DNA from 2 places in the Heliorestis convoluta genome. Region 2 is predicted to be linked to the other one. Evidence: riboswitches for the same ligand, from Rfam matches in the RefSeq annotation. Region 2 holds a riboswitch; the other holds the start of a gene.

Region 1 (12,033 bases), 860 kb from region 2:
CAAAAGAAAGGTCAGTGACGATCTGGGACATTGGGAAGAGTGGCGTAAGCTTGGAGCCCAGATTCGCCATCATGTGATTGATAACCTCGATGTCTACCTCCATCAATTTAGCCAAAATATTCAAGCACAAGGTGCTCAGGTGCACTGGGCCGTTACTGGACAAGAAGCCCTTGATATTTTTCAAAACATTGTAAGCAAACATCAAGCCAAATTGGTTGTAAAGTCAAAGTCTATGGTCTCTGAAGAACTGCATGTGAACCAGCTCTTAGAAGACCTCTGTGTCAAAGTTGTAGAAACAGACCTGGGTGAATATATCATTCAACTGGCTGGCGAAACACCTTCTCACATTATTGTTCCCGCTATTCACAAGACTCGTCAAGAAGTGGCTGCGCTATTCGAGAAAGATTCACAGGAAAAGCAAGTCGCCGATACAGCTGCTCTAACACAGTACGCACGTCGAAAATTACGGCGTCTATTCATGGAAGCCGACGTGGCTGTCTCTGGTTGTAACTTTGCCGTGGCTGATGCAGGCGCTGTTTGCTTATTCACCAATGAAGGAAACGGTCGCCTTGTAACGACGGTTCCACCTGTTCATGTCGTCTTTATGGGTATGGAACGAGTTGTACCTTCCTTTCAAGAATTAGAAGTCATGGCCCGATTGTTACCTCGATCAGCGACAGGACAAAAACTTACTTCTTACCTCTCTGTGATTCGCGGTCCTCGTGGCGTTGGCGAAGAAGATGGGGCCCAGGAAATGCACGTTATTATCGTTGATAACGGTCGCTCTCGCTTACTGGCTGATCCCATTTATAAGGAAGTATTGCGTTGTATTCGTTGTGGCTCTTGCCTGAATACTTGTCCCGTCTATCGTCAAATCGGCGGTCACGCCTATGGCTGGGTCTATAGCGGACCAATTGGCGCCGTGCTCACTCCCTTGCTTCACGAGAACTTATCAGATTGGGGCGAGACTGTTGGTCTTTCTACCCTGTGCGGTGCCTGCACAGAAACTTGCCCTGTACGCATTCCACTTCATGAAATGCTACTTCAATTGCGCGCTCAACGTGTCGAAGCCGGGGTCACCCCAAGCTTAGAAAAAAGTGCTTTCAAACTCTGGGCAAGCACTTGGAGCCGGCCATCCTTGTATCGACTGGCCATAAAAGGTGCCTATTATGGACAAAAAGCCTATCTAAAAGATGGTCACCTCGAAGGCGGCCCGCCCCCTCTCTCATACTGGACCAATTCACGATACTTTCCTCCCATTGCTGAGAAAAGTTTTCGCCAACGGTGGCAAGAAGGGAAGCTAGAAGTCGATCGTAATGAAGCAAGCCTGACAAAGGGTGACCAATAAAAGCACAGAGGAACAGAGCCCTTTCTCCCCATCACTTATAAGAGCTAGAGCAACTATTCTTCTATGTACCGGGCATGACTGGTTAGGACTAAAATAGATAATTTGTGGTGGGGTCAGGCGTTATGAATTCCTTCCGAACGGACTCATCCCACGCCATGAGCGGCAGCAAGCTGCCGATGGCTGAGGTCTGAAGTCCTCTCTCCAGGAAGTCATAACGCCTGACCCAGATACATTATGCTGGGTGTGACTGAGTTTTGGCCTATTGCAAATACAAATACAATAGGCAGTTGCGTATACATCGCAGAAAGTTGCGCAAAGCAATGTCAACGGAAAGTAACAATCAGTAAAAAGCCCTCTGGGCCTGGGCATCACGCTTTCCGCAGCGGGACTTGGGACCTCAGCTGTCGCCAGCTTGCTGGCGGTAACAGCGTGGGACCAGTCCAGAGCGGAGGAAAGCGTGATGCCCAGGCCCCTCTACGAGGTTACTCTATCGTAAGTATGATAAGCCTGTGTCACAGGGACGTTTTTGCTTGGCAACTATTTTCATCAAATGGTTGTGCCAGATCGGGCATAGGGGGAAACACGAAAATAGCATAATGGTTGGATTCATGATTCTATAGAAGTGGAAAGTCTAAAAAAGGAGATTCTATATTGTCTGAAACAGATTTTTACGAAAATATCGCTTCAGCCCTCGGTAGGCCCATGCCCCAAAGTACAGAAAAGCCTACTTTGAAGTTACCACCTCTTGCTGAACAAAGTATGAATCAAGAAACCCTTCTTGAACATTTTGCTAAGAACTTTGAAGCCTTGAGCGGAATTTTCATACGAGCCCGAGACTGGCAAGAAGTGGTGCAACAAGTCCGTTCCATCATGGCAGAACTCCAAATAGAAGAAAAAGACGTAGCCATCTGGCGTGGTTCTGAGCTAATAGAATTGATAAAGGCCTTCCCTGATTTCTACAAGGAAGGCCAAATTAAAAAAGTTGAAAAATCTCTTCTCGGTATTACCTGGGCTCATGGAGCCATTGCTGAAACAGGAACAGTCGCTCTTATGGCAGGCTCTGAACAGAACCGCTCTAACAGCCTTCTCCCTCCTAGTCATTTGGCCATTTTTTCTCAAAAAGAGCTCGTAGCAACATTAGGAGAAGCTTTTCAACGACTTGCTTACAAAGACTACCGGGCGCTGAACCTAATTACGGGCCCGAGTCGCACTTCCGATATTGAAATGGATCTTACCATTGGCGTCCATGGCCCTGGGAAAATGTATATTATTTACATTGAATCAACATAGACCAGTGCCTGATAATTCTTCTATTTCTTACTTTAGCAAAGAAGTAGCTTCCGATATCGTCTTCAAGATAGCTTTCTTGCTATGTTCATCTACCATTCTCTTCGCCTTTGCCTTATGGTTAAAGGAAGCAGGACCACCGACACAACCGTTTACACAGGCCATGCCTTCAATAAAATTGCCAGGTGGTCTCCCTGCTTTCGCCATGCGCAATGCTTTGATACATTCAGCGGCCCCATCACATTTTACTGGATTGACTTGAAGAGGCAAATTATATTCTTTTACCGCCTGTGCTACCGCTTCACCGACGCCACCACAGCGGGCAAAAGCGCGGCCAAAGACAGAAGATTGTTCTAAGGGAATAGGCTCACATTCTGCAGGTTCAATACCAGCGGCGACAAATAGAGCTAGCATCTCTTCAAAAGTAAGGGCATAATCGATGGCGTCGTTGCGATCCCCTTGACGAGCTTCCACTTTCTTGGCTATGCAAGGTCCAATAAAAATGGTAATCGCCTCAGGATGCTGCTTTTTGACATATCGACCGACGGCTATCATGGGTGAAACGGATGTAGAGATGTTATGTTGCAACTCAGGAAAGTGCTTTCGAATGATTTCTACAAAAGCAGGGCAACAAGAGGAAGTTAAGAAAGAACCTTCTCGAACTTTTTCCAGCACTTCTTCTGCTTCTTCAGCTAAAATCATATCGGCACCCAAAGCAGCTTCGTGAACGGCTGAAAAGCCGAGTGCTTTCAAAGCACCATGAATTTGCTCTAGTGATATATCTTCAAACTGCGCCACGATAGATGGTGCCATAACAACATGAATCGGCACTTGATCTTTTTTCTTTAACAACTCTACCACTTGAATGATACAGGATACATCGGCAATTGCTCCAAAGGGACAGCGCAGAGCACAGAGACCACAGTAAATGCATTTATCTTGATTGATTCGAGCAACCTTGTCTTCCCCAAAATCAATGGCTTTTACGGGACATGCTTTGATACATGGGCGTTGTGTATCGGCAATGGCATCATAGGGACAGGCACTATGACAACGGCCGCATTCGATGCATTTGTTCTGGTTAATATAGGCACGTCGATTAATTTGGACGATTGCATCAACGGGGCAGGACTCCATACAAGGATGAGATATGCAACCACGGCAAGCTTCTGTAATCGTAAAGCGATCGACAGGACATTCATCACAACCTGTCTCTAAGACTTGAATAATCTCACCACTTTTACAGTTTCTTGAACCATCACTACCAGAACCACAAGCGAGTTCTACCCTTTGCTTAACAACAGCTCGTTCTTTATAGACACAACAACGGAATCGTGACTTCTTCCCAGGTACAACTACGTAGGGAATCATTTCTTTATCTTGCTCTATCTTTCCGTTCATAGCCATGCGAGCTACTTCTACTAATACTTGATGGCGCAACCATTGTACCGTTGTCTCAAAGCGACGAGGCATGAGGACACGACCTTTCTGAATGAACATTATGATTATTACTTCTTACACTTGACTATTTCGACAGTCAAAATTTATAACCTTCCTTTACTATAACACGAAAATAGCTACCCTGTGGTGGGGTCAGGCGTTATGAATTCCTTCCGAACGGACTCATCCCACGCCATGAGCGGCAGCAAGCTGCCGATGGCTGAGGTCTGAAGTCCTCTCTCCAGGAAGTCATAACGCCTGACCCAGATACATCTTGCTGATTGTGACTGAGTTTTGGCCTATTGCATTGCAAATACAATAGGTAGTTGCGGATAGAAGAAAGTTTCGCCAAGCTATTCCAACGGAAGTAACAATCAGCAAAAACCTTCTGGGACTGGGCATCACGCTTTCCGCAGCGGGACTTGGGACCTCAGCTGTCGCCAGCTTGCTGGCGGTAACAGCGTGGGACCAGTCCAGAGCGGAGGAAAGCGTGATGACCTGGCCCCTCTATGAAGTAACCCCAACGTAATCAGGAAAAGTTATTTTCATCAGTGGTTGTGCCCAACCGGGCATGACTGGTTAACATGAAGGAAATAAGGTCAGTTATGAAAGAACATAGTAGGTTTCTGGTTATCGAAAAAAAGGACATTGCCATTCACTGTAGAATATTTTTTATGTAGAGTAGATTGTACTGTAGGTGTGAAGTAACTTCTCTGTAGAAAGCAACTGCCTACATGCCATCAAAAACTTCATACTCCGAACTGGTTTGCCTACACTACCACTTATCGCTTATGGACGGTAGCATGGTTTCCCAGTCTGTAGGGTTAGCGAAGGAAACTTCCTAGCCTCCCATTGTGGAAAGGAGACTCATTAAGAACTTTGTAAAGAAGGTTTTAAATTTGGTTTTAAAACACTTCCTCCTTTCCGCGACTCTATATTTATGGAAAGGAGGAAGTGTTGTTTTTTATAGTCCTTTTTAAGGGCTTGCAAGTATCAGGATAATCTTATATAAACTTTTGTAGCTTCATCAAAACCATTTACACGTAAGAAAGGCAGGTCGCATTGACTTGAAACATGGAAAAGTAAAAAAGTTTCTCCCCATTCTTTTGATTCTTGCTCTATTTGTTACGTTAACAGGTTGTGGTACCACCAACCAAGAAGGTAAAACAGAAGACATTAAAGAAAATCTAATTCTAGCAACCACCACAAGCACCCAAGATAGCGGTCTTTTAGACGCTCTTTTGCCTGTTTTCATGGAAGAGCATGGCTACTTTGTAAAAACTATTGCCGTGGGTACGGGACAAGCACTGGCCATGGGTGAAAAAGGTGACGCTGACGTACTTTTGACCCATGCTCCGGAAGCAGAACGAAAGCTTTATGACAAAGGTGATATTCTGAACTATCGTCTCGTTATGCACAATGATTTCGTCATTGTAGGATCGTCTGACGACGAAGCTGCCATCAAAGGCCTTACCACCTCAGCAGAAGCTTTTAAGAAAATTGCCGAAGCAGAAAAGCTTTTTGTTTCTCGAGCTGATGATTCAGGCACACACAAAAAAGAGTTAGCCATCTGGGAAAAAGCCTCCATGGAACCGCGCGGTTCTTGGTACATTGAGACAGGAAGCGGCATGGGGCCAACGTTGAACGTTGCTTCCGAAAAAAGCGGTTACACCCTTACCGATCGTGGTACCTACCTGGCTCTAAAAGACAACTTACACCTTGAAATCCTGCTTGAAGGAGAAAAAGATCTTCTGAATATCTACCACGTAGCACAAGTGAATCCAGAAAAGTCTTCCTTGATCAATGCAGAAGGTGCCAAAGCTTTTGTAGAGTTTATGGTTTCAGAAAAAGCACAGCAAATCATCGCTGACTTTGGCGTTGACAAGTACGGATCACCTCTCTTTTTCCCTGACGCTCATCGTGATCCTGCTGAATATGGTTTGACCTATTAAGCAAACTGTAAATCCCTTAGGTAACTCATCACAATAAAGAATGATTTCTGTAAAAGGGCAAGGATAGAAGCCAAGAAAAAAGAGTATCTGCTTTTTTGCAGGTACTCTTTTTTTCACAAAAACAATTGTCAACCTACAGACAACACCACAATTGACAATCACTTTCCCACTGGCTATGATAGGAAATAGTGGAACTATTATAGAATGATGAAAAGGTGGGATAAAGTTGAGTCAACTATTAACACAGATAGAGACTAAGCTTGAAAGTGGTGCTCTTCTTAGCTACGAAGAAGCCTTACAACTGGCTGAAGAGTCGATTGACACAGAAGCTTTACTCGCACTCGCCAATAGAATCCGTCAAAAGTATAAAGGCGATCACGTTGATCTTTGTACCATTATCAATGCCAAGTCTGGCAAATGTGCTGAAAACTGCAAATACTGTGCCCAATCGGCTCATTACAATACCAACATTCCTGAATACCCACTTCTCGAGAAAGAACGCATCGTAGAAGAAGCCAAAAAAAATGAAGCCGAAGGTGTACATAGATTTTCCATTGTCACAAGTGGCGGAAAGCTCTCGAAAAAAGATTTTGAACAAGTCTTAGATACCATTGCAACGTTGCGCCAGGAAACAAAGCTCTTGCTCTGCGCTTCCCTTGGCACTATTACCTTCGAACAAGCTTTACATTTAAAAGAAGCAGGCATTACATCGTATCATCATAACATCGAAACAAGCCGCGACTTTTACAGCCAGATCTGTGATACCCACAGCTACGAGGATCGCATTACAACCATTCAAAACGTCTTACAAGCAGGCCTTGACGTTTGCAGTGGTGGCATCATCGGCATGGGTGAAACAATGGCAGATCGGATCCAAATGGCTTTAGAACTACGAGAACTGGGCGTTCCATCGATTCCCATCAATATCCTCAACCCCATTAAAGGCACACCACTTGAAGATATGGAAATTTTAAAGCCGGAAGAAATCTTAAAAACCCTTGCCCTTTTCCGCCTCATTATCCCTCATGGCACCATTCGCTACGCCGGTGGCCGAAGCGCCCTTGGCCAAGAACAACAAAAAGGCTTTCAAGCAGGCGTAAATGCCGCCCTCGTAGGCAACTATCTAACTACACTCGGCAATTCCATCGCCGATGATATCAAAATGATTCGCGATGCCGGTCTGGAGGTATAAATCTTGACAAAAGCCATCTTTATCCTTGGAACCGACACCGATGTAGGCAAAACAGTCATATCAGCCGGCCTAATGTACCAATTTCTTCAAAAAGGCCATAACGCTTGCTATTTCAAACCGATTTCCAGCGGCGCCATTGAAAAAGAAGGGGAACTCTTCTCCTACGATCTTTCTTTCGTCAAAAAAGTATCGGGCCTTGATGAAGAGGATGATCGTATTAACCCCTTTCGCTATAAAACAGCCGTCTCACCGCACCTCGCTGCAAGAATGGAAAAGAAAAAAGTAGACATTCCAGCGATTGTAGAAACCTACAAGCAGCTAAAAGCACAATACGACGTCCTAATTGTAGAAGGCTGTGGCGGTCTTGCTGTTCCCTTAACAGAAGAAGGCTATATGCAATACGAACTCATCAAAGAATTAGACATAAGCTGCTTTCTCGTTACCAAAACAACCTTAGGAACTATCAATCATAGCTACTTAACTTGTAAAATGGCAGAGCAACTCGGCATCAAAATAGAAGGCCTTATCTTCAATAATTACCGAGGAAGCTTCTTAGAAAATGACAATATTAAAACGGTCAGTAAAATCACCCAGCTTCCCGTCTTAGCCGTTATACCAGCCATAGAGGCATTACAGGTAGAAAATCTAGAAGCCGGTAATCTTAAAGAAGTATTTACCCAGTTCAATTTTATGAAGATACAGGAGATAGAGGATCCAAGAGATAGCACAGGACGGATTGAAATATAATGTACAATTTCTCAGAAACCCTAGAGTCGCTACGCGCCAAAGACCTCTATCGAAAATTAAACTATCTGGAAGCAGCACAAGATCCCTACACAATCATTGAAGGTCAAAAAGTACTGCTGCTCTCATCGAACAATTACTTAGGCTTATGCAACGATGAGCGCATGAAAGAAGCTGCCATTCGTACAATTCAAGAATACGGCGTCGGTTCCGGTGGTTCACGCCTTACCACAGGGAGCTACAAGCTGCATCAAGAACTAGAAGAAAAGCTAGCTGCCTTCAAAGAAACAGAGAAAGCGATCGTCTTTAGCACAGGTTATGCTACCAATGTAGGAACTATCTCTGCGCTGGCCGATCCCGATTGGGTCATTTTTTGCGATCGTTTAAACCACGGCAGTATTATTGACGGCTGCCGCTTAAGTGGCGCGAAACTTGTCGTATATAAGCATTGTGACGTGGTCGATTTAGAAAAAAAGATAAAACGGTACCATAACAAAGGCAAAGGATTGATCATCACCGACGGTGTCTTTAGCATGGACGGTGACATAGCGCCTCTTCCGGAAATCGTAAGGTTGGCAAAAGAACACAACTTGCTAACCATGGTTGACGACGCCCATGGCACAGGTATTCTAGGTAAAAAAGGCAGTGGCACTGTTGCTCACTTTAATTTACAAGATCAAGTCGATATTCAAATGGGTACCTTAAGCAAAGCTTTTGCCAGCGAAGGCGGTTATATTGCCGGGAAGCAAAGCATGATAGACTACATTCGCCATAAAGCCAAAAGCTTCATCTACTCCACAGCACCGGCGCCACACACCATCGCCATTTCACTACAAGCGCTAGAAATTATTCAAAAGGAACCAGAACGGAGAAAAAGCCTCTTAGAGAAAGCACAGTGGTTTCGAGGTGAGCTCAATAACAACGGCTTCTCTGTCCCTATGGACAACAGCCCCATTATTCCGTTACAAGTAGGGGATGCTGACCTTGCTTTGCAATGGAGTAGAAAGCTTTTTGAAGAAGCCATCTATGTACCGGCAATTCGACCCCCTACGGTTCCCCAAGGCACCAGCCGCTTGCGCTATTCTATCATGGCTACCCATGACTACAAAGACCTGAAAAGGGCCATCGAAAAGACCTTGCAAGTTGGTAAAGATATCAGAAATAATTCAGAAAAGAAACAGTAGGGAATGTAGAAGTGCAGACAACCTCTTTGTAAAGATGATAGAGAAGATGGTAGAGACAATGGAAAAACATAAAATGAAAAAAAAGCAAAAATTAATCCTTCTTCCAGGCTGGTCTATGGACTCCAGGGTATGGTGTAAAGCAATTCCTCTTTTATCAGAAGACTATGAAGTCTATAGCTGTGACTGGTACGGCCTAAAAAGTGTAGAAGACTATTATCAACGGGCCTTCTCATTGATTCATGAAAAAGTGGCTCCTCAGGAATCCTTTTCTTTACTCGGCTGGTCTCTAGGAAGCCTTCTGGCCATTCAATTTGCTTTTCACTATAAGGCCGCGCAATCTCAATCTCAGTTTCAAGATCTCCCGCAGCTACCATCACATCCCCGTTCTCAGCTTCAGCAAATCATACTCGTCAGTGGAACGAGCCGTTTTACTAGAGACCGCAAAAGCAAGTACAACTGCGGGTTGCCTCCTCAGATTGTCGAAAAAATGAAAAGGGCTCTTACCCAAGACAAAGAAAAATGTTTACATAACTTTTATATCTCCATGTTCTCAGAAGTAGAGAAAGAGCAAGGCTACGATCAACAATTTATGGAAGAAAATCAAATTAACGCTGAACACTACGATCTAGGAACGTTGCTCGCTGGCCTTGACCTCCTACTTCAAGAAGATCTTCGACATGTTCTTCCCACCTTATCAACACCACTTATGCTGATTCAAGGAGACCAAGATACAGTTTGTCCTGAATCTGCCGCGGCGTATATTGCTACACACTGGAAAGGTCCTGTAGTTTTTCATTCCCTTGAAGGTGCCGGCCATATGCCCTTTTACACCAGGCCAGAAGATTTTGTGACAGTGATCAAGCGCCATGCGCTAAAGGAGAACCATGATTGACAAAAAAGTGCTGCGCATCAATTTTAGCCGCAACGCGGCCAATTATGACAACTACGCCAATGTACAAAAAAAAATGGCCCAAGATCTTCTTAATTTTTTCCTTGTCAAAGGAGACAAGGGACAAGAAGAAGATGGCCCTATAATCAGCAACAAAAATATCGACATTTTGGAAGTTGGCTGCGGCACCGGCTATTTAACAAAAAGGCTGTGTACCCTCTATCCAGAAGCTCAGATTACAGCTGTCGATATCGCCCCTGGCATGATTGACTATGCCCAGAAAAAACTGAACCACCAAAATCTCGACTTTCTCTGTGGCGATATTGAAGAGATCGGGATTCCTAAAAAGTTTGACCTTATTATTTCTAATGCCACTTTTCAATGGTTTAACCAGCCCGGTGAGACCCTTGCCAAGTTAGACTCTCTCTTAAAGCACCAGGGACTTCTCATTTTTTCAACCTTTGGTAACAAAACCTTTCAAGAGCTGCACCACTCCTACGCCAAAGCGAAAGAAATACTTCAACTTTCCACCGATGCCTCACCAGGACAGAATTTTTTCCATAGAGAGGAACTGCTCCAACTACTTCATGAAAAAGTAACAAGCAAAACTCCATCGCCGTACCACATTACAACCATGGAAAAAGAAGAAATAGAGTATTTTGCTTCGGTACGGGATTTTTTAAAGTCGATCAAAAAAGTGGGTGCTAGCAACAGCAACTGTAACCGTTTGGCTCATCCTACCTTGCTAAAAGAAATGATTCGAATATACGAACAAACCTATCATAGTAGCAACAAAACGCAAGCTACCTATCACTGTCTATATTTTAAAATTGAAAAACGAGAAGACTTGTCTTAGAGATACCTGTTAATACATTACGAGGTAAAAGCTTATGATTATGAAAGAACTTCAAAAAAAAGATTTACAATATATCTGGCACCCCTGCTCACAGATGAAAGACTACGAGGATTTTCCGCCCATTGTTATAGAAAAAGGAGAAGGCGCTTATCTGTATGACTTTACGGGTCATTCCTATTTAGATGCCGTTTCTTCCTGGTGGGTGAATCTTTTTGGTCATTGTAACCCGCGAATTAACAAGGCCATAAAAAAACAACTCGACCAGCTTGAACATGTGATATTCGCCAACTTCTCTCACCAACCCGCCATTGAGCTAGCAGAAAAAATTGTAGATATTACACCACCGGGGTTGAATAAAGTATTTTTTGCTGACAATGGGTCCTCGGCTGTTGAAGTGGCTCTCAAGCTAAGCTTTCAATATCATCAACAAGCAGGTCAACATAACAAGACGAAATTCGTTGCTTTAACAGATGCTTATCACGGTGAAACCGTAGGGGCCCTCTCTGTCGGTGATATTGATTTATACAACAAAATTTACAAGCCCATGCTTCTTGATACAATCAAAGTGCCTAGCCCTGATTGTTTCCGTTGCCCTTATGGCCAAGAGCGCTCTTCTTGTCAGGCTCCCTGCTTTGAGCAGATGGAAAGAGCCGTTGAAGCAAAGCACCATGAGATCTGTGCGGTTATTGTTGAACCACTGGTGCAAGCGGCCGCTGGCATGAAGATCTACCCTCCGCAATACTTATCAAAATTACGGGCTCTATGTAACCAATACAAGATCCACTTGATTGCTGACGAAATCGCCGTTGGCTTTGGACGAACAGGAAAAATGTTTGCTTGTGAGCATGCCAACATTTCGCCTGATATGATCTGTTTATCCAAAGGGCTCACAGGCGGCTATCTACCCCTATCTTTAGCCGTTGTTACCGATGAAATTTATCAAGCTTTTTATTGTGACTACAAAGAATTAAAAGCCTTCATGCACAGTCATAGCTATACAGGCAACCCTCTAGCTTGTGCAGCCGCTCTTGCTACATTGAAAATTTTTGAAGAAGACAATGTACTAGAGCAAAACAAAGCAAAGTCTGCCCAAATTAAAGAGCTCGTCCAATCCTTCGCCCATGGTCACCCCTACATTGGC
Region 2 (12,033 bases):
ACAGGTCGGCAAATGATGGCCTGGATGATTCATAAAAAGCGCTTTGGTGCACGAGCCCCTTTTGTAATTGTAGAGGGAAGTCAGTTAGAGCGTTACTTGACGGAAATGGATCGAGAGTTGTATCAGCTAGACTGTACGCTACCCGAGTCTGAAATGTCTGATGGCGGCCTCTTTAAAATGGTAGAAGGCGGCACTCTGTTCGTACAAGACTTACATGAAGTAACAGCCTATCACCAACGAAAGCTTGCAAAAATTTTGCGATCGGAAAAGACGAACTTTGTGATCACAGGAAGCTTGCGACTGGCACAAGAAGAGATTGGCGATTTGTCAACGATTTTAGAAGAAGAGCTAAGCCTTTTCTTTCAGCATACCTATTTTCTGCCAGCTTTGCGGCAACGAAAAAGAGATCTACCTTTTCTGGTGCAAGGGATTTTAGAAGAGCTTGCTCAAAGACAGCAGCGAGTTGCTCCGACTGTAAGCAATGAAGCGATTAAGCTGCTTTTATCGCACAGTTATCACCAGGGCAATGTAACGGAGTTGGCGCAGGTGATAGAACGGGCTTTTTTGCTTGCTGATGGGACGAGCATTGACGTTGAGCATGTCTTCTTTGGGCCGACAGCGAAAAAAAGTGGTGGCACTTTTAACCTTTTGTCTATCCCTTTTCTGCGTAAAAGCTTGAAGCAGGGAAAAGGATTGTTGTTGCTAAAAGAGACGATTGCTTTTTTGTTTTTTGGCCTTCTTTTCCTACTATTGATGCAACCGGACTGGGCTGTAAAGACAGGAGTTTTTCTTTTTGCTTGGGGCTTATGGTGGCCTTTGTTGGCCCTTTTATCGCCCATTTTGGGTAGAATCTGGTGTACTTTTTGCCCTGTCTCTACAGTCATGGAAAAGGTACAAAGAATCAAAAGTTATCATCGACCTGCACCGATATGGTTAAAAAAATATGATTACTTGCTTGTGACAGGATTTTTTCTTTTTATTTTTTGGGTGGAAGTAACTTTTGCTTTTCGGCATCATCCTCTCTTTACCGGATTGCTGTTGCTGTTCTTGCTGATGGTCGCCGTTGTGATTGCGATTGTTTACACAAGGCATGCCTGGTGTCGCTATCTTTGTCCACTCGGTGGTTTTATAGGCGTTGCGTCAATGAGTTCTCTCATCGAGGTAAGAGCAGAAACATCCCTATGCTTGAATCAATGTACGACCTTTGACTGTTATAAAGGGAAAGGCCAGATAGCTGGTTGCCCCATGTCGCAGCATCTTGCCTATTTAGATAATAATATCGATTGCAAACTTTGTTTGAATTGTGTACGAAATTGTCCCAATGATGCAGTGGAAGTAAACTTGCGCATACCGGGAAGAGAATTATGGCAATTGGTACGGGTTAATCAAGGCTATGTTATTTTTGTCGCTGCTTTGGTTGCCATTTTAGTTCCAATATTTTTCTTTGATAGTGTGCTTCCTTCTATAGAGGCTTTTGATGACTGGTTTCGGTTTAGTTTGTTATACTGGGGTTCTGCTTTGTTAGCAGGCGCTTTCACCTATGGAATCATTAAACCTTTTCAAAGGAAAGGTGCGTCAAAAAAAGTTCAATTTTTCTTTGCCCTTGTGCCACTTCTTTTTGCAGGTCATGGTATTTATCATCTACAGTATTTTCCTATTCTAGAGACAGTGCTTTTGGCCATGGCTCGGCTAGATGGTGAAATGTTGCAAACGATGTATATACCTGTTGTACGGTTGAGCCAACTTATGGTCTTAATAGCGGGAGTGAATTTCACAATTCTTTTCCTATTTTTGGTTCAGTGGCGAAGTTCTGCAAAACTTTGAAGAGTACACTTAAAGAAAAAAATTTTTATTTTTTTTAGAATTTGACCTTATAAAATGATTTCTTTTCGTGTATAATTAGTGCAGACCCTGATATGGCGAACGTCTACTCTTCTCAATGGCCGCTGGCTAGGGAGGTAGGAACAGGTATCCCTAGCAGGGCAAATATTGAGGAGGTCTTTTTTTACATGTTTCAAGACAAAGTTTTAGGCTGCAAGGATTGCGGACGGGAATTTGATTTTACTGCTTCTGAGCAAGAGTTCTATGCTGAGAAAGGTTTCACCAACGAGCCTGGTCGTTGCCCTGAGTGCCGCTCTGCTCGTAAAGCAAACCGCAATGGTGGCGGTTCCTATGGCCGTCAAGAGCGTCAAATGTACCCTGTTACATGCTCTTCCTGTGGCGTAGAGACAACTGTTCCTTTCCAACCTCGTGGTGACAGACCTGTCTACTGCCGTGACTGCTTCCAACCTCGCAACAACTGGTAATCATTGATTGCTTTTAAGAAAAGCTCGCCTTAACTAGGCGGGCTTTTTTTTGTTAGCCCTTCCTGCCCTCGCCAACCCCGGTAGTAAAAGGCTTTATTGTCAGAATTGTTGCGGCTTCTGTGTATGAAGTAGAGCAGGAAAATGTCATGAAAAGTAGAATAAATAGTTTAGAAACTTAATAACTCCGAACTGGTTTGCCTACACTTCTTTCTTGGAAGCAGGGCTTGCCAGTCTATAGGGTCAGCGAGGAAACTTTCTGGCCTCCCAGGGTGGAAAGGAGACAGGTGAGCTAGGGACAAAAGGTCAATCCACCGCTTTGTGTGATTGTCCTTTTTTATTTTTTGTTTTTATGTCGATCAAGAAAGGGAAAGGTGGTCGTTCTGCTTGGAGCTCATCTGGCAAGGAATTGTAGAAGCTTTCTGGATATTTGTTACTTTCGATACTGAAGTTTTTGGTATTACCTTGCGAAGCCTGCAAATTTCCACAATAGCTACACTTTTGGCACTCCTGACAGGTGTACCCTTGGGGCTTTACCTGGCTCTTCGAAAATTTCCTGGACGTAAAATTTTAATTAGCCTCGTAAATACAGGGATGGCCTTTCCGCCCGTAGCCATTGGTTTGTGGGTGAGTATTTTCTTATGGCGCAGTGGTCCCTTGGGTCACTTGGAGCTTATCTATACACCGACGGCATTGATTATCGGCCAATTTGTAATCGCTTTTCCCATGGTGACCGGTTTTACCATTGCCGGGATTCAGCAACTGAATCCGAAGCTTCATTTGCAGATTTGGTCACTCGGTGCTTCGAGGTGGCAGTATTTATGGGCTATCATCAGAGAAACAAAGTTGCCTCTTATTGCTGCTATCATTGCTGGTTTTGGTGCTGTGATCTCGGAAGTAGGCGCTTCTATGATGGTGGGCGGCAATATTAAAGATTCAACAAGAGTGTTGACAACTGCAACGGTACTTGAAGTGGCTCGAGGCAACTTTGGTCGTGCCATGGCCTTGACGATAATCTTGATGACCATTGCCTATATAGTTACTTTGTTGCTTACATTACTTCAACAGCGGGAGCGACGATCATGATAGTGGCGAAAAAAAGTCTTCTGGAGGTAGAGAACCTCACCTGGATAAAGGATGGAAAGAAGATTCTCGACATTCCAGCAATGCAGATTGATCAAGGCGATCATATTGCTTTAATTGGGTCTAATGGCTCGGGAAAAAGCAGCTTGCTAAAGCTGTTGAGTTTTCTAGAAAAACCAACAACAGGGGAAGTGCTTCTACGAAGTGTCAATCGTAAAAGTTCGATGATAGAAAAAAGACGCAAAATCGCTGTCGTCTTCCAAGAACCCTTGTTGTTGAACCTCTCTGTGTACGACAATATTGCCTACGGCCTCAAAATCAGAGGAAGAAAAAAAGGTAGGGAAGCGATTGTAGAAGAGTGGATGGAAAGGTTGAAAATCGGTCACTTAAAAGAGCGATATCCCCGTCATTTGTCTGGCGGAGAAGCACAAAGAGTAAGTATTGCTCGAGCTATGGCTTTGGAGCCGGAACTTCTTTTTTTGGATGAGCCTTTTAGTGCTCTTGATGCGCCAACAAAAAATCAATTGTTAGAGGATATTTCCTTGATTATAAAGAAAAGTAATATGACCACTCTTTTTATTACCCATGATTTTTCGGAAATTCCTTTTTTGGCGGACAAAATTTTTGTGCTTGCCGATGGTCAAATGGTTCAAAAGGGCACAGTGGAAGAGATTTTTTACCGTCCTTCTTGTAGCGCTGTCGCTGCTCTAGTCGGAGCTGACAATGAGTGGTCAGGAAGGATTGAGAAGCGATGTGAACGGGAAAAGCAGATCCTAATCAAGCTCGATCAGGGTATCAAGATGAAGGTGCCTTTTACTGAAGCGTACCAATTTTTCGCGGAAGGTCAAACTGTCACCGTGTTTGCTCGCTCTGACGATCTCTCCTGGGGGAGGGGGGCTTGTAACAATTATGAGGGTTTTGTGAGTAAAGTAGCTCCTTACGGATGGCATTACAAGGTAACCGTAAATTGCGCCATTCCTGTCACTGTCGTTATGGATAAGCATACTTTTTTGCAGCGCAAACCTGAAATTGGTGACAAAGCAGAGGTGCACATTCTTCCGGAAAAAATTCATATGATTGGAAAGTAACAGCGCAAGGCGGGCTGCTTTTTGTAAGGAAAGGTGGATGAGAGAAGGCAATGAAAGTCAAATGGGAAGATGATCTGCTAACGGGGATTGGTATTATTGATGATCAGCACAAAAAGCTCTTTGCACGGATTTCTTCTTTTACTGAAGCGGTAGAGCAACAGGACTATGAAGCCATTGAAGACACAGTGAACTATCTAATTGGCTATTCGATTCAGCACTTTGGTGCCGAAGAATTACTAATGATTCGAAATGGCTACGATGATTTTAAGCGTCATCGAGAAGAACACAGTTGGTTTATTAACAAAGTCTACGATCTTCATAAAAGTCTGTTAAAGAAAGAAATATCACAAGAGCAGTTGAATGAAATGAGAGATATATTAATTAACTGGACGATTCATCATATCAAGGTTAGTGATAAGCGGATTTTTTCTCATATACGGTAGGGTGGATGCAGTACAGGGGGAGGTTAGGATGAGCGATATAATAAAAGATATGGGTGCCTTTCACCTTGATGTGCTTAAAGAGATTAGCAATATTGGTTCGGGCAATGCAGCTACGGCATTGTCACAATTGTTGGGCAAGCGCGTAGGAATGCAAGTCTCTCGTGTTATGCCCATGCCTTTTCATGAAATCACAGAATATGTAGGTGGAGCAGAGAATATTATTACATCTGTATTTCTCCGTTTTGAAGGCGATATCACCGGTAATATGTTCTACATTGTAGATCAGGAAGATGCCAAGAGGCTCGTGGAAGATCTGGCGGGACTGAAAGTGGAAGATGAGTTCTGTGAGATGTCCCTTTCTGTTCTTCAAGAGATAGGAAATATTTTATCGGGCTCTTATCTGACGGCGCTGGCTGATTTTTCTGGCTTGGAGATGAAGCCTTCTGTTCCCTCTTTGGCCATTGACATGGCTGGCGCATTGTTAAGCTACGGTCTCGTGGAGATTGGAAAAAGTAGTGACTACGCGATTATGATCGATGCAGAGATTCAGGCGGAAGGCAATGAGGTGCAACAGGCTGTTGTGAGAAAAGGCAAGACAGGCCACTTTTTCCTCTTGCCTGATCCGGAGTCTTTCGAAAAGATTTTCATGGCTTTAGGAGTTCATGGTTATGGCGGTAATTAAAGTCGGCATTGCCGATTTGAATGTAGCCGTCAAACCAGACACCATCACAACGCTAGGCCTGGGTTCTTGTGTCGGTGTGACCTTCTACGATAGTAGTAAAAAAATTGCAGGGCTTGCCCATGTTATGTTGCCTTCAACAGAACTGTCTAAAGCGGCTGTCTTGAACAAAGCCAAATTCGCTGACTCTGCTTTGCCAGAATTGCTGCGTCGAATGGTTGAGCTTGGTGCAATACCTCGACGGATTCAGGCAAAGATGGCCGGTGGAGCGCAGATGTTTAACTTTAAAGACCCATCGGGACAAAAAAGCATCGGCGATAGGAATATTGAAGCTTGCAAAGTAGCGCTGCGCAAATTGGGAATTCCCTTAGTAGCGGAGGACGTAGGGGGCAACTACGGAAGGACAATTGAGCTATTTACTGAAACAGGAATCTTGGAAGTTCGAGCCATTTCTAAAGAGATAAAACATATATAATTCTGTCTGAAAAAAAAGGAAAGAGATAGTGATTTTTTCTACCAAATCATATACAATGATAGTGAATAGAATGTTTATATTCTGTTTGCAAAAAGGAAAACTTGGGTTCGCGTCGAATTATAATGCCTAAATCGCCATCTTCTGGTTATTACTTTTGCTTATGGCCGAAGGTGGTGCAATTTAATTATAATAGGAGGTGTTCAAGCATGGAAATGTACAGCCCCATTTGGAACGTAGCTCACGTATTGGCTCTTATGTTACTTTTACTTCATATCCCTTACTACTTCGTTTTGAAAGACTAGTACATGAAAAAGCTTGCTCCTTCATAGAAAGAGCCAGAAGAAAGGACCTTATAGTCGCTTTTCTTCTGGCTCTTTCTCATGGTAACAGTTAGGACTTTGCAACTTATTTTTTTGTTGTTTTGGGAATGAAAGTTTCACAGGCTGTATCATCAGAAATACTGGTCATATGATCAGGTACTCTAGACTTAACATGGATGGTGGAAGCCTGACAGAATTCGCTTTGGTTGTAGTGACATTCTTCTACGTTGCATTTAATCATAGACATAAACTCACCTCCTGTCTATTCCGCTTTTATTTTGACCTTTTTGTAAGGAATTATGTTAGCAGAAAAGATGGAAGCAGCTGCGAAAGATTACTTATCTTTCAATTGATAGGTGATGGTTGCTTTCTCTAGAGGTAGATTGTCAGTACATTCTATTTGCAGGTTCGGCTCCCCCAGTGCTTCGCGAATGACTTTTTCATTGGGAGCATATTTTGGAGGAGTTGTGTGATTTTTTGCAGGTATAAAAGGAAAAGGCACCGTATTAGAAGGTGTTCTTGTGGAACGTGACGGGTCGCTTATAGGAATCCCCTGGTTTTCATGATAGATTTGCAGTTCCAGGGTTTGTCCAAAATGTTCTGATAGAGCTTTTTGAACAGCAAGAGCAAGGTCTTTTAAACGGGGATCGTTGGGTTGATCATAGAGATTACAACTATGAAGCAAGTAAACTCTCTGTCCGCTTACTTTTTCTAGTCTCGTCTGGTTGCGCAAGATGGCTCGAAGAGGTGCTGATGACAAATTCGCTTTTGCTTTTTCGATAATCGCAGGCCAACACTGCTGAACCTGTTCAAAAGATAAGCTTTCTGATGAACGTACCGGAGAGATGGCACTTTTTTTCGGAGGTTCTTGTTGTCGGGGAGAAGATGGTGCCAGTTGTGGAGCTTCCGTTATCAAGGAAGCGTCTGAAGCAACTGCTTGGGATGTGATTTGTCCTTGTAAACGCTTTTCTAAACTTTCGATGCGGCGACGCAACGCTTGCAACTCCATGGGATCAACCGTTGTATGGGAGGAACCTCGTTGTGGTGCCGGGCTATCTTCGGGGCGAGCAATGCGAATCAAAGCAACTTCTAAAAGCAGTCGTGGATGCGTACTCCACTTCATCTCTGACTCTGCTTTGCTAATAATTGTCAGTGCCCTTTGAATTTCTTCTATGGAGTCGCCTGTGCTTTTCGAGGAAATTATAGTAAAGACTTCTGGTGATAGATTAACCAAGCTTTGACTGTTCGGAATGGTTGCTAAAATCAAGCGATCACGATAATGTTCAAGAAGGTCCTTGGTAAGGGGGCGAATTTCTTTACCTCGATTCATCAAGTCATTCAACATCTGCAAGGCCTGGGAAAGATTTCCCTCGAACAAATGCTCACTCATTTTGTACAATGCTTCATCGCCAACAGCACCTAGTATGGTAGTTACATCTTCCGTTGTTATGGCCGCGCCTGCGAAAGAATGGGCTTGATCAAGGATACTAAGGGCGTCGCGCAGACCGCCTTCTGCTTTGCGAGCAATAAAATGAAGCGTTTCATCAGAGGTGTTGATTTGATGATGGCTACAAATCTCGCGCAGACGGGTAACGATTTGGTTTGCTTCAAGACGACGAAAATCAAAACGCTGACAACGAGACAAAATGGTTGCTGGTATTTTGTGGACTTCTGTAGTAGCTAGAATGAAAATGACCTTGTCGGGAGGCTCTTCTAATGTCTTTAACAAGGCGTTAAATGCTTCTGTTGTAAGCATATGAACTTCATCAATAATGTAAACTTTGTATGTTCCTTCTTGAGGTGCGTACTTTACTTGTTCGCGCAGCTCTCGAATTTCATCGACGCCTCGGTTGGAAGCAGCATCAATCTCTAGAACATCATGAGATGAACCACTGTTAATAGAACGACAATTGCTACATTCGTTGCAGGGCTTCTGTTTAGGCTCTATATTACTGCTACAGTTTAAGGCTTTGGCTAAAATTTTGGCTGTTGTTGTTTTCCCTGTTCCGCGAGGTCCGCAAAAAAGATAGGCATGAGCCATTCTTTGATAGACCAATGCATTTTGTAAGGTACAGCTAACATGCTCCTGGCCCACCAGTTCTTGGAACGTGCCAGGTCTCCACTCCCTGTAAAGAGCCAAATAGGCCATAACAAGTCCTCCTAGATACAGAAAAAAGATGGTTTATAACCATCTTTTTCTAAGTTACTAAAGCTATTCACTGTAGTCTTATTGGTATATACTATAATATTAAAGGCCGTGCGCTTTTCTTCGAAAACTGCCTTCCAGGCGTTACCTCTGCAGTTAGCTCGAGCCAGGCTACCCCACGGCACCCGAAAGGGCCTACTTACCGTTGCTTCCTTCCGGACCTGGCGGGGTTCATAGGTTTTCGTTGCGTAGGACCCAACCGTCTACACCACTTACAGAGGCCAGTCCCCACAAGACAGGCCCTCAGAAAAAGCTTCAACCCCGCTACAGCGGATTGCGAGTTACAAGGCACCGCTAACGCCCCGTCTAGCACGACCAAAGCTGGCTCAATTGATACAAGCAATAGTATAGCGTGGTTCGTAGGATTTGTAAAGGCGATTCTAACTGGTTCTACTGGAAATGACTGTGCAGAGACCAGAATTCTGATCTCTGCACAAGCTTTGGCTCTGACCTTTTAGCGGATGGTCCAGCGGTTGCGGAAGATCCAGCGCAGTCCCAAGCGAGCAGCGTTATACATAAAGAAACCACGAACGCCCATTGGGAGAAGACGTCTAACGATACTCCACATGCTTAGCCACCTCCATGGTTTGCCCTTTGACTCATTGGTGTTTCTGGAAAGTCATCTGGGTTCAAACCTTCGGCCATCTCCTGTTCTAAAGCTGTTACTTCTTGAGCTTCTAGAGGCGCACCTTTTTTCGGGCTTTGCTTGCGCTTGGCCATTTTTGCTCACCTCGTTATTATTGTGCCGAAAAAAAATAACTTTTACGCTTCCTTTTTCTTCACCTCTTTATACTTTTTGCGTATCGTGGTAAACTGTAGTGAATGAGTTTTTTAGGGGGAATCGATATGTTCGGTGGCAATATGCAAAAAATGATGAAGCAAGTGCAGAAAATGCAAACTGATATGGCCAAAATGCAAGAAGAATTGGCAGAACGTACTGTTGAATCTACAGCCGGAGGCGGGGCTATTAAGGTTGTTGTTAATGGGAAAAATGAAGTCTTATCGATTTCAATTGCGCCTGAGGCCGTCGATCCAGATGATGTAGAAATGCTGCAAGACCTTGTTTTGACAGCTGTCAATGAAGCTTTGCGGAAATCGCAAGAAATGGTGGCGCAGGAAATGTCTAAGATTACGGGTGGAGTCAAAATCCCCGGTCTCTTCTAAATGAAACTATATGTTGTATTATGCAGAGCCTGTAAGTCGGCTCATTGAAGAGCTTTCTAAATTACCAGGCATCGGTCCAAAAACAGCGCAGCGGCTTGCTTTCTTTTTGCTTCGCCAAAAACGTTCCGATGCCGTTGCCTTGGCTCGAGCGATTGTCGATGCCCATGATAAGACCCTCTATTGTTCTTGTTGTATGAATTTAAGCGATTCCGATCCCTGTCGCTTTTGTCAAGATGAGCGGCGCGATCGATCGATCCTTTGCGTCGTTGAAGATCCAAGAGATGTTGTGGCCATTGAGAAGACGCGAGACTATCACGGTCTTTATCATGTACTTCATGGGTCTTTATCACCCATGGAAGGAATTGGCCCAGAACAGTTAAAAGTGAAAGAATTGATGGCGCGGCTCTCTTCTCCTGCTTTGCAGGAAGTCATTCTGGCCTCGAACCCAACCGTAGAAGGAGAAGCGACTTCCGCCTACCTAGCTCGCCTCATTAAGCCCATGGGCTTAAAAGTGACGAGAATTGCCCACGGGCTGCCTGTAGGTGGAGATTTGGAGTATGCTGACCAAGTTACTTTGGTGCGAGCTTTGGAAGGCCGAAGAGAGCTTTAAAAGCAGTAACCCCAACAGAATCAGGAAATTATGAAAAAACAGCTATGTTCTGGTTTAACCAGAGACTAGCTGTTTTTTTCTGTTCTCTTTTGAAGAGACAAGCGTAGGTATGTAAGGGAAACATTTTCCATATTAAGAAAGAACGACTCACGTAACAAGTTAGAGGTGATAATGATGATGGAGTTAACGACGGAGCAGCTGATGTTGGTAGCCCTTGTTGGTCTTATGCTTTTACTGGCTGTTCACTTTTTATGGCGTCCCATTCGCTGGATCTTTATCATTGCTTTCAATTCTCTTCTTGGTTTGTTAATCCTCTGGGCCACCAACTTTGTAGGGGCTTTTGTGGGGTTTTCACTCCCTTTGAATCTTTTCACTGCTTTGCTCATAGGATTTCTGGGGATCCCTGGGCTGATTTTGGTAACCGCCTTGAAATACTGGTTATTAATGTAAAAGCTTGACTGCATTGACTTTCATTATATATAATAATCAATGGTGGGCGAGGGTATATATGACTTCCCTGACAATGGGATCCTTCGTTCTTTTTTCTTGCCTATATATAGAGTCTTTTCTCTTGTATTGTCGTTTAGACTCAAAAAAGAGAAAAGGGTTTTTCACAAGGAGCATGAATTCAACAATAACCGGGGAATATTAAACACAATGGAGGTGGTGGACGATTCTTGGCTCCGAACAACGGAGGATTGTAGAAGCTTACATTGGAGAATATGCGAGTGGGAAGAGTGAAAATGCTGTCAATCGCGCCCTAGCGCTTCTGCAAAGAAGTGATCAAGTCACTTTGGTTGACTTAGACGTGGTTGAACCATTTTATACACTCAGACCGATCAAAAGAGAGCTTGAAGCAAAGGGCCTGTCTGTGATTGCTTGGGAAACGGGCGATACAGTCGGTCTTGGAGAAGCAGGGAACCTAGTACGAGGCGATATGCTTTGGGCATTGCGGCGAGAAGGCCATATTGTTCTTGATATTGGCTATGGTGTAGAAGGTTCTAAGACATTGAATTTGCTTCATGGTGCTCAAGATCATCCAGAACTCCGTATCATTGCTGTGATTAATATTTCTCGACCGATGACTTCCACGATTCAAGACATTGTGGAATATGTCCAACACTTAGGTCCTGTCCATGCTCTGTTAAACAATACCCATCTCGGTGAAGAGACGGATGAACAGATCATACAGGAAGGCGCCAAGGTTGTGGCGGAAGCCGCGGAGATTTTAGGGTTGCCTATAGAGGCAACGGCTGCTGATGAGAAGTTTCGAAAAGTCTTGGGAGACCGGGATTGTATGGGAAATCCTGTTCGTTATTTGCAACGGTTAATGCCGAAAACTTTTTGGTAACATATCACCTTCAGGAGGTGCACCTGCTACATGGCTGATAAGCCGATTCAAGGAGAAAAACGGATGTTCGTAACGGGTAACGAGGCAGTTGCTTACGCTGCTCTTGCTGCCGATGTAGATATTATGTATGGTTATCCGATTACGCCTCAGAATGAGATTATGCATTACTATACCCGTCTAGCTCCAAAGTACAACAAGCCTTTCTTGCAGACAGAAGATGAGATTTCTGCTGGCTTTACAACAGTCGGTGGTGTTATGTCAGGAAAAAGAGCTTTCACAGCCACAGCTGGTCCTGGTAACACCTTGATTCA

The links. Region 2 has a riboswitch for molybdenum cofactor ahead of FTV88_RS11625 (ABC transporter permease). Riboswitches for the same ligand answer to the same signal wherever they lie in the genome.
Region 1: linked by a shared signal. The riboswitch ahead of FTV88_RS00335 (ABC transporter substrate-binding protein) and the one ahead of FTV88_RS11625 (ABC transporter permease) in region 2 are both predicted to bind molybdenum cofactor.

What each region holds. Positions count from the first base shown of each region.
Region 1 is NZ_CP045875.1:72,775-84,807, reverse strand. It holds gene FTV88_RS00350 (LutB/LldF family L-lactate oxidation iron-sulfur protein) at 1-1,348, shown strand, start outside; gene FTV88_RS00345 (LutC/YkgG family protein) at 2,000-2,638, shown strand; gene FTV88_RS00340 (4Fe-4S dicluster domain-containing protein) at 2,666-4,135, opposite strand; molybdenum cofactor riboswitch at 4,818-4,956, shown strand; gene FTV88_RS00335 (ABC transporter substrate-binding protein) at 5,143-6,027, shown strand; gene bioB (biotin synthase BioB) at 6,254-7,219, shown strand; gene bioD (dethiobiotin synthase) at 7,223-7,966, shown strand; gene bioF (8-amino-7-oxononanoate synthase) at 7,966-9,147, shown strand; gene FTV88_RS00315 (alpha/beta fold hydrolase) at 9,206-10,039, shown strand; gene bioC (malonyl-ACP O-methyltransferase BioC) at 10,032-10,892, shown strand; gene bioA (adenosylmethionine--8-amino-7-oxononanoate transaminase) at 10,927-12,033, shown strand, end outside.
Region 2 is NZ_CP045875.1:2,434,527-2,446,559, forward strand. It holds gene FTV88_RS11615 (cyclic nucleotide-binding domain-containing protein) at 1-1,824, shown strand, start outside; gene FTV88_RS11620 (zinc-ribbon domain containing protein) at 2,010-2,306, shown strand; molybdenum cofactor riboswitch at 2,478-2,602, shown strand; gene FTV88_RS11625 (ABC transporter permease) at 2,691-3,389, shown strand; gene FTV88_RS11630 (ABC transporter ATP-binding protein) at 3,386-4,474, shown strand; gene FTV88_RS11635 (bacteriohemerythrin) at 4,525-4,917, shown strand; gene FTV88_RS11640 (chemotaxis protein CheC) at 4,946-5,599, shown strand; gene FTV88_RS11645 (chemotaxis protein CheD) at 5,580-6,071, shown strand; gene FTV88_RS11650 (DUF1540 domain-containing protein) at 6,477-6,638, opposite strand; gene dnaX (DNA polymerase III subunit gamma/tau) at 6,726-8,540, opposite strand; RNA gene ffs (signal recognition particle sRNA large type) at 8,647-8,912, opposite strand; gene FTV88_RS11665 (hypothetical protein) at 9,168-9,317, opposite strand; gene FTV88_RS11670 (YbaB/EbfC family nucleoid-associated protein) at 9,444-9,761, shown strand; gene recR (recombination mediator RecR) at 9,772-10,371, shown strand; gene FTV88_RS11680 (pro-sigmaK processing inhibitor BofA family protein) at 10,543-10,821, shown strand; gene FTV88_RS11685 (hypothetical protein) at 11,180-11,722, shown strand; gene FTV88_RS11690 (transketolase C-terminal domain-containing protein) at 11,753-12,033, shown strand, end outside.